DNA from 2 places in the Mycolicibacterium litorale genome. Region 2 is predicted to be linked to the other one. Evidence: riboswitches for the same ligand, from Rfam matches in the RefSeq annotation. Region 2 holds a riboswitch; the other holds the start of a gene.
The links. A riboswitch is a leader RNA that binds a small molecule or an ion and turns the genes downstream of it on or off. The one in region 2 is predicted to bind glycine.
Positions count from the first base shown of each region.

Region 1: linked by a shared signal. The riboswitch ahead of gcvH (glycine cleavage system protein GcvH) and the one ahead of gcvP (aminomethyl-transferring glycine dehydrogenase) in region 2 are both predicted to bind glycine.

Region 1 is NZ_AP022586.1:4,483,016-4,487,224, forward strand. It holds gene G6N30_RS21340 (TetR/AcrR family transcriptional regulator) at 1-81, opposite strand, end outside; gene G6N30_RS21345 (L-serine ammonia-lyase) at 128-1,513, opposite strand; gene gcvH (glycine cleavage system protein GcvH) at 1,510-1,911, opposite strand; glycine riboswitch at 2,120-2,210, opposite strand; gene G6N30_RS21355 (energy-coupling factor transporter transmembrane component T family protein) at 2,264-3,025, opposite strand; gene G6N30_RS21360 (ABC transporter ATP-binding protein) at 3,022-4,209, opposite strand, start outside.
Region 2 is NZ_AP022586.1:1,551,419-1,555,627, reverse strand. It holds gene gcvP (aminomethyl-transferring glycine dehydrogenase) at 1-2,454, opposite strand, end outside; glycine riboswitch at 2,619-2,717, opposite strand; gene G6N30_RS07290 (M20 family metallopeptidase) at 2,732-3,949, opposite strand; gene G6N30_RS07285 (DUF1028 domain-containing protein) at 3,939-4,209, opposite strand, start outside.

The sequences.
Region 1 (4,209 bases), 2.6 Mb from region 2:
GATCGGGGCACCCTCGTCGAGCAGGGCGCGGGCCGCGACGAAGATGGCCTCGACAGATGAGGGTCGCCCCCGTGCGGTCACCCGATTTACTTTACCGTCCGGTTGGTAAAGTAAATCCTCTAGGTATTCAGCACTCGACCAGGTTCACCGATACGTTGACGGCGAGGCCCCCGGTCGAGGTCTCCTTGTACCGGGAGTGCATGTCGGCGCCCGTGGTGCGCATCGTCTCGATGACCTGGTCCAGGCTCACGCGGTGGGTCCCGTCGCCGCGCAGCGCCATGCGCGCGGCGTTGATCGCCTTGCCGGCCGAGATGGCATTGCGCTCGATGCACGGGATCTGCACCAGCCCCGCGATGGGGTCACACGTCAGCCCCAGGCTGTGTTCCATCGCGATCTCCGCGGCGTTCTCCACCTGATGGGGCGTGCCGCCCAGCACTTCGGCCAACCCGGCGGCGGCCATCGCGGCCGCCGAGCCGACCTCGCCCTGACAGCCGACCTCGGCGCCGGAGATCGAGGCGCGCTCCTTGAACAGCGACCCGATGGCGCCCGCGGTCAGCAGGAACCGGACGGCTGTGTCGTCCGGATTCTCCGTGCCGGCCCGGGTGTAGTGCACCGCGTAGTGCATGACGGCCGGCACGATGCCGGCAGCGCCGTTGGTGGGTGCGGTGACGACGCGTCCGCCGGTCGCGTTCTCCTCATTGACCGCGAGTGCAACGAGATTGACCCAGTCCTCGGCGAATTCCGGTCGGCGTTCCGGGTCCTCGGCGCGAAGGCGCTCGTACCACGACTTGGCGCGACGCCGGACCCCGAGCGCGCCCGGGAGCAGGCCGTCGCGGCGGATGCTGCGCTGCTCACACTCCACCATGACGTCGCGGATGTCTAGCAACCTGGACCGGATCTCACCCCTTGTGCGGCTGTAGGTTTCGTTGCGGAGCACGACCTCGCTGATCGGGATGTCCAGGCGGTCGCAGATGCCGAGCAGTTCGGCACCCGAGCCGTAGGGCAGCGGTACCGGTCGCGCGGTGTGGCGGTCGTCGTGGGCCGAACCCTCGGTGACGACGAACCCGCCGCCGACGGAGAAGTAGGTCTCGGCGGCCAGCACGTCGCCGCGCGCGTCGAGAGCGGTGAAGCGCATCCCGTTGCTGTGCGTGGGCAGCACGGTTGCGGGATGGAGGGCGATGTCGCGTTCGCGCAGCCGCACGGGCACGGTCGCGTCCACTCTGACGACCCCGGTCTGCTCGATCTCGCGGGCCCGCGATTCCTTGTGCCGCGTGGGAATCGTCTCGGGTCGGCAGCCCTCCAGTCCCAGCAGGATGGCCGCCATCGTGCCGTGCCCCGCGCCGGTGGCGGCCAGCGACCCGTAGAGGTCGACGCGCATGCCGGCGAGTGCCCCCAGCCGGCCTCCGTCCCGCAGCATGCCGACGAACTGATTGGCCGCGCGCATCGGTCCGACCGTGTGAGAACTCGACGGGCCGATGCCTATCGAGAACAGGTCGAACACGCTGACGGTCATGACGAGGCTTCGTTCGCTTCGGCGTATTCCGCGGCGGTCAGCAGCGGACCGACCGCGGTCACGTCGACCGTGAAGAGCCATCCCGCGCCGTAGGGGTCGGCGGACACCAGGCCGGGGTCCTCGACCGCGGCGGTGTTGATCTCGGTGATGGTTCCGGTCACCGGGGCGACCAGGTCGGACACCGACTTGGTGGACTCCACCTCACCGCAGGCCGCTCCGGCGGTGACCTCGGCGCCCACCTCCGGCAGGTCGAGGAACACCAGGTCGCCGAGTGCTTCGGCGGCCACCCGGGTGATACCGACTCGGACGGGGTCGACGGGCACCTCCGCGGAAGTGAGGGTCACCCACTCGTGGTCGGCGCTGTACAGACGGTCGACGGGAAGCTCGGTGGTGGTCACGGTGATGTCCACCCGGCGAGGTCGGTGAACGTGGCGACGAGTGCGGGACATCGGGACATGAGGGCAGCTCCAGGGTTCGAGAGCCCGGACCACACCGGGCTGGCGCCCTCCCCGCTCTGTCCGGGAACCTGAGAGTCTGAGACGCCGCAGCGGCGTCGTACACCTTCGGTCAGACCGGTCGTGCGACCGGTCTAGTCTCCAGAGTTGCCTCGGCGTCGCGGTACTGGGGCCTGAGAGATTCCCGGGGAGGAGATTGCTCCTACGGCGCCTCGAATTCGAGGTTCTCCCACAACGCTTCAACGGCGTATTCAGTTCGTTGAGTCCACAACATACACACCCGCTCGATCGTCGGCTACCCCCCGATGAAGCTCCACGCGCCGGAGACGACCGAGACGGCGACCGACGCCACGGCGATGGCGATGCCCGCCGCCACGAGAGCGAATTCGGGTGCACCGAAGGTGGACGGACGCGCCCATGTGCGGCCGGGGTAGGCGCCGAATCCCCGCGCTTCCATCGCGGTTGCCAGTTTGGAGCCGCGGCGCAGCGCGAAGACCAGCAAGGCGAACGCCTGACCCAGCGCTCGCCGCAGCCGGGCGTGGTCGGCGACGCCCCGCGCCCTGCGCGCGTAGCCCAGGTACCGCCAGTCCTCCCGCAGCAACCCGACGAGGCGCATTCCGGCCAGCGCGCCGACGACGAATCGCGAGGGCAGCCGCAGGATCTGACCCAGCCCGTCCGCCAGTTCGGTCGGCTGCACGTCGAGGAACAGGAACACCGACGGCAGGGCGATCGCCAGCACACGCAGGAACATGGCCAGCGCCAGCGCGATGGAGCCGTCACTGACGTTGATCAGCAGGAAATGCCAGTGCACGGTGCCGCCGACCTCGCCGTAGAGCAGGTTGGTGAGGGCGGTCAGGCCGGCCGCGACCGTGATGAGACCACCCCGAATCAGGAAGGGCCGCAACCGAACCCCGAGCGCGACGAACAGCGGTATCTCGAGCACGAGCGCGGTGAGAGCCGAAACCCAGTCGACACTCAATACGAGCGCGACGGCGATCACCGCCGCGGTCAGCAGCCGCGCGACCGGGTTCACCGAACGGCGGGCGTCGACGCTCATAGTGCGGTGCTCGGTGAGCCGACGGCGGCGAGCGGGAGCTCGATGCGGTCGTCGGCGAGGAGTTCGACGAATTCGGCGTCGTGGGTGACGGCGACCACCGCGGTGCCGTCGTCGGCGATCTCGGCGAGCAGGTGGATCAGCTCCGCCCAGGTGCGGCGGTCCTGACCGAACGTCGGTTCATCGAGGACGATGACACCCGGCCGCGTCATCAGCACGGTGGCCACCGACAGCCGGCGCTTCTCTCCGCCGGAGAGCGTGTACGGGCTCTGGTCGGCCAGGTGGGCGAGACGGAGCCGCTCGAGCAGGGCGTCGCCCAGTGCGGCCGTCTCTACCGGGTCACGTTTGAGTGCTCTTGGGCCGAGGGTGATTTCGTCGCGCACGGTACCGGCCAGGAACTGATGTTCGGGGTCCTGGAAGACGCTCGTGATCCGGGTGAGGAGCTCCTTGGAGCGCCAGCGGACCGGTTGCCGGTTCTTCGCCGACGGGGCGAAGGCGGCCGCGGCTTCGAAGGTGCCGCCGAGTGGTGGCAGCAGTCCACCGACGGTCAGCGCGAGGGTTGACTTGCCCGAGCCGTTCGGTCCGGTGACCGCGGTGATTCGGCCGCGCCGCAGATCGAAGCCCAGCCCGTCGTGCAGGGCCGGACCCGGACGGTAACCGACCGCCAGATCTCCGGCGGTCAGCAGCGGTTCGGCGCACGCGGGAGGAGTACGGGTGATGACCGGGACAGGACCGTCGGGCACCCAGATGCCAGCCTCGAGCAGTCGTGCGCTCTCCCGCCGCACCGTCTGTTCCGGTGAGCCGTCGGCGACGATGCCGCCGTTCTCACCCAGGACGATGACCCGGTCGATGACCGGCAGCCAGACCTTCGTGCGGTGTTCGACGACGACGACCGTGGCGCCGGTCAGGTCGGCCGCGGCGGTGACGGCGTCGCGCACCTCGGCGACGCCGTCGGGGTCGAGGTTGGCGGTGGGCTCGTCGAGCAGGATGAGACCCGGGTGCATCGCCAGCACACCGGCCAGGGCGAGGCGTTGCTTCTGCCCGCCCGACAGGTGCGCGGTGTCCTGGGTGAGCGGCAGGGTCAGCCCGACCGCGCGCAGCGCATCGTGCACACGCGGCCAGATCGCCGCGCGGGGGACGCGGAAGTTCTCCATGCCGAACGCGACATCGTCGCCGACGCGGGACAG
Region 2 (4,209 bases):
CACCGTGACACCGGTCTGCTTGGTGATGGTGCGCAGGTCCAGGATGCACTCGTGGGCGACCATGCCGTTCTCGCCGGTGTACAGCACCGGGTAGTACTCGTCGAGGCGGCGGGCCACGTAGTTCGCCGAGGCGATCGCCGTCAGCGAGGCCGCGCGCAGACCGGGCGCGCCCATCATCCGGATGTACATCCAGGTGATCGGCAGGATCGACGCGGAACCGTACGGGGCGGCCGACACGGTGTAGTCGTCACCCAGTTCCGCGGCGAGCGGATGACCCGGCAGGTACGGCGCGAGGTGAGCACGGACCGCGACGGGGCCGACACCCGGCCCGCCGCCGCCGTGCGGGATGCAGAACGTCTTGTGCAGGTTGAGGTGGCTGACGTCGCCGCCGAAGCGGCCCGGGCGGGCGAGCCCGACCAGGGCGTTGAGGTTCGCGCCGTCGACGTAGACCTGCCCGCCCGCATCGTGCACGGCCGCGCAGATGTCCGCGACGTCGTGCTCGTACACGCCGTGGGTGGACGGGTAGGTGATCATCAGCGCGGCCAGCCGGTCGGCGTTCTCGGTGACCTTGGCGCGCAGATCGTCCAGGTCGACGTCGCCGTTGGCGCGGCACGCCACCACCACGACCCGCATCCCGGCCAGCGCCGCGGACGCGGCGTTCGTGCCGTGGGCGCTCGACGGGATCAGGCACACGTCGCGCTCGGGGGCGCCGTTGGCCTCGTGGTAGGCCTTGATCGCCAACAGTCCGGCGTACTCGCCCTGCGATCCGGCGTTGGGCTGCAACGAGATCTCGTCATAGCCGGTGATGCCGGTGAGCCAGGTCTGCAGATCGGCGATCAGCCGGCGCAGGCCCGGGGCGTCACCCTCAGGGGCGAACGGATGCTGCCTGGCGAACTCCGGCCAGGTGATCGGCTCCATCTCGGCGGCGGCGTTGAGCTTCATCGTGCACGAACCCAGCGGAATCATGCTGCGGTCCAGCGCGATGTCCTTGTCCGCCAACGACCGCAGGTAACGCATCATCTCGGTTTCGGTGCGGTACCGGGTGAACGCCGGGTGGGTGAGGAAAGGCGAAGTGCGCGTGGCGATCTCGGGACCGGTGAACGGCTGGCCACCGCGGGTGGCGCCGAACGCGGCCAGCACCGCGGCGACGTGGTCCGCGGTGGTCGCCTCATCACACGCCACGGAGACGTGGTCGGCGTCGACCAACCAGAGGTTGATCCCGTGCGACTTGGCGGTATCGCGGATCTCGGCGGCGCGGCCGGGCACGCGGGCCAGCACGGTGTCGAAGAACGCGTCGTGCACCACCTCCACACCGGCCTGCGCCAGACCGGTGGCGACCGCACGGGCGTGCCCGTGCACGCGGCGGGCGATCGAGGTCAGCCCCTCGGCACCGTGATAGCTGGCGTACATGGCCGCCATGACCGCCAGCAGCACCTGCGCGGTGCAGATGTTGCTGGTCGCCTTGTCCCGGCGGATGTGCTGTTCTCGCGTCTGCAACGCGAGCCGGTACGCCGGCGCGCCGTCGGCGTCCACCGACACCCCGACCAGACGGCCGGGCAGCTGCCGGGCGTGCTTGGTGTGGACGGCGAGGTAGCCGGCGTGCGGACCGCCGAATCCCATCGGCACACCGAACCGCTGGGTGCTGCCGAAGGCGACGTCGGCGTCGTACTCGCCCGGTGGGGTGACGATGGTCATCGCGAGCAGGTCAGCGCCCACCGCGACGAGGGCACCGCGCTCGTGCGCCTCGGCGACCAGCGGCGCCCAGTCGACGAGGGCACCGCTCGCGCCGGGCAGCTGGACGATCACCCCGAAGAAGTCGCCCTCGGGCAGGCCCTGGCGCAGGTCGGCGGTCACGATCTCGATCCCGAGCGGGCGGGCGCGGGTGGCCAGGACGGCTGCGGTCTGGCGGTACACGTCGGCGTCGACGGCCAGGCGAGTCGACGTGCTGCGGCCGGCGCGCTGCATCAGCGTCATGGCCTCGGCAGCCGCGGTGGCCTCGTCGAGCATCGACGCATTCGCCACTTCGAGGCCGGTCAGGTCGCACACCATGGTCTGGAAGTTCAGCAGCGCCTCGAGACGGCCCTGGCTGATCTCGGGCTGATACGGCGTATAGGCGGTGTACCAGGCCGGGTTCTCCAGGATGTTGCGGCGCAACACCGGCGGGGTGAGGGTGTCGAAGTACCCCTGGCCGATCATCGACACCGCGACGGTGTTCGACTCGGCCAGCGCGCGCAGTTCGGCCAGCGCCTCGGCCTCGGACGCGGGGGCAGGCAGCGACTCCAGGCCGGGCGCGACTCCGTCGGCCGACAGCGCGTCGAGGATGTTGGCCGGCAGGGCCTTGGCGGCGAGGTCGTCGAGGGTCGCCACGCCGATCGTGTCGAGCATGACCGCGACGGCGTCGGAGTCGGGACCGATGTGCCGGTCGGCGAAACGGGGCTGATGAGCATCGAGCACGGGTGAGATCTCCTACCGGGCGCAGAACCGCTGGACGATCCCTCTCCCTCTGTCGTCGACCCGGGCGGGCGCCTGAGAGATTCAGCGCGGTCCGACGCCGTCGGGATCCGTGCCTTTCCCCATGGGCGGGTGGACCGCTGGTCCACCGCTTTCCAGAGGCATCGAAACCGTGCGCGGTCCTGGGTGCCTGAGAGGTTGACGGAGAGGTGTTGCTCCTTCGGCGCCCGTGACTGGCGGTCACGGAGCTCTCCCGCACACGGGCGATGCAGGCACCAGTTTAGCGGGCTCGATCCGAGTGGGTGCACCGCGAGGTCGCGGCAGCATGCGCGGCGAAGTCGATCGCCGTCCATGCCAGCGCCGTCGCGCCGTCGCGCAGCGCCCGCTCGGCCAGCGGTCCGACCGCCGCGTCGGCGAACGCGCGCTGGTGGTTGACCGCAGGCAGCGAGCCGATGCCGAGGTACGGGTGGATGGCCCGGACGTGCTGGGACACGTTGCCCATGTCCGTCGACGCCGTCCTCATCGCCGCCGCGCCGTCCGGCGGCGGCGAGGTCATGTCCCGGCCAAGGGCCGCGGCGTTGTCGACGAACCAGCCGAGCAGCTGCTCGTCGGTACGGAACTCCGAATAGCGGGGCGATTCGTCGCGAATCCGCAGTTCGCATCCGGTGGCGGTGGCGCCCGCGGTGAAACAGGCCCGTATTCGCCGCTCGACGTCGTCGAGTTCGGACAGGCTTGCCGCCCGCACGTACCAGCGGCCCGTCGCGAGGTCGGGCACCGCGTTGGGCGCCGTTCCCGCCTCGGTGACCACTCCGTGCACCCGCACGGTCGGCGGCAGGTGCTGACGCAGGAGTCCGATCGCGACCTGGGCGACGGTGAACCCGTCAGCGGCGTTGACCCCCAGATGCGGGTATGCCGCGGCGTGCGCACCGACACCCCGGTAGGTGACCTCCCAGTGCGCGACGGCGAACGGCTCGGCGCGCGCGGCGTCGGCCGGCCCGGGGTGCATCATCATCGCCGCATCGATGTCGGCGAACTGTCCGGCCTCGAGCATCAGGATCTTGCCGCCGCCGCCCTCCTCGGCCGGTGTGCCGATGACGTGCACCGTGAGCCCCGCCCCCGGCACCGCGTCCTCGGCGGCGCGCACCATCAGCGCCGCGCCGACCGAGGCCGCCGCGATCAGGTTGTGGCCGCAGGCGTGGCCGAGCCCGGGCAGAGCGTCGTACTCCGCGACGAACGCCACGTGGACGGGCCCGGAGCCGGCGGTGGCGCGGAAGGCGGTGTCGAGGCCTCCGGCCCTCGGGTCGACGGTGAATCCCTCGGATGCGAGCAGCGCGGTGAGCCGGCGATGGGCGCGCACCTCGTGCCACGCGGTCTCCGGGTCGGCGTGCAGGCCGGTGCTGATCTCGCGGATCGTGTCCCAGCGGCGGTCGAGACACTCCTGCGCGGCCCGCTTGCGGCGCGCCGTGGCGTCCCGGTGCTGCGCGGGGTCAGAGGTCACCGGGCGCTCCGAACGACGGTGCCGCCGCGGGATCCAGCGCCCGCCGGACGTAGTCGTCGCGCTGGGGCGCCCAGACATCCCACAGCGCGCACAACGCTTCGTACGGATCGTCGGCCCAGTCGACCCGCAGTGTGGTCTCCGGCCACTCCACTTCGCGGTAGACCAGCAGGCCGGCCGCGTGGACAGGGCCCTCCTCCCCACCGGCGGCCAGCGCGGCGCCCAGTCCGTCGAGCAGTCTGCCTTCGAATTCCGTTGCGGTC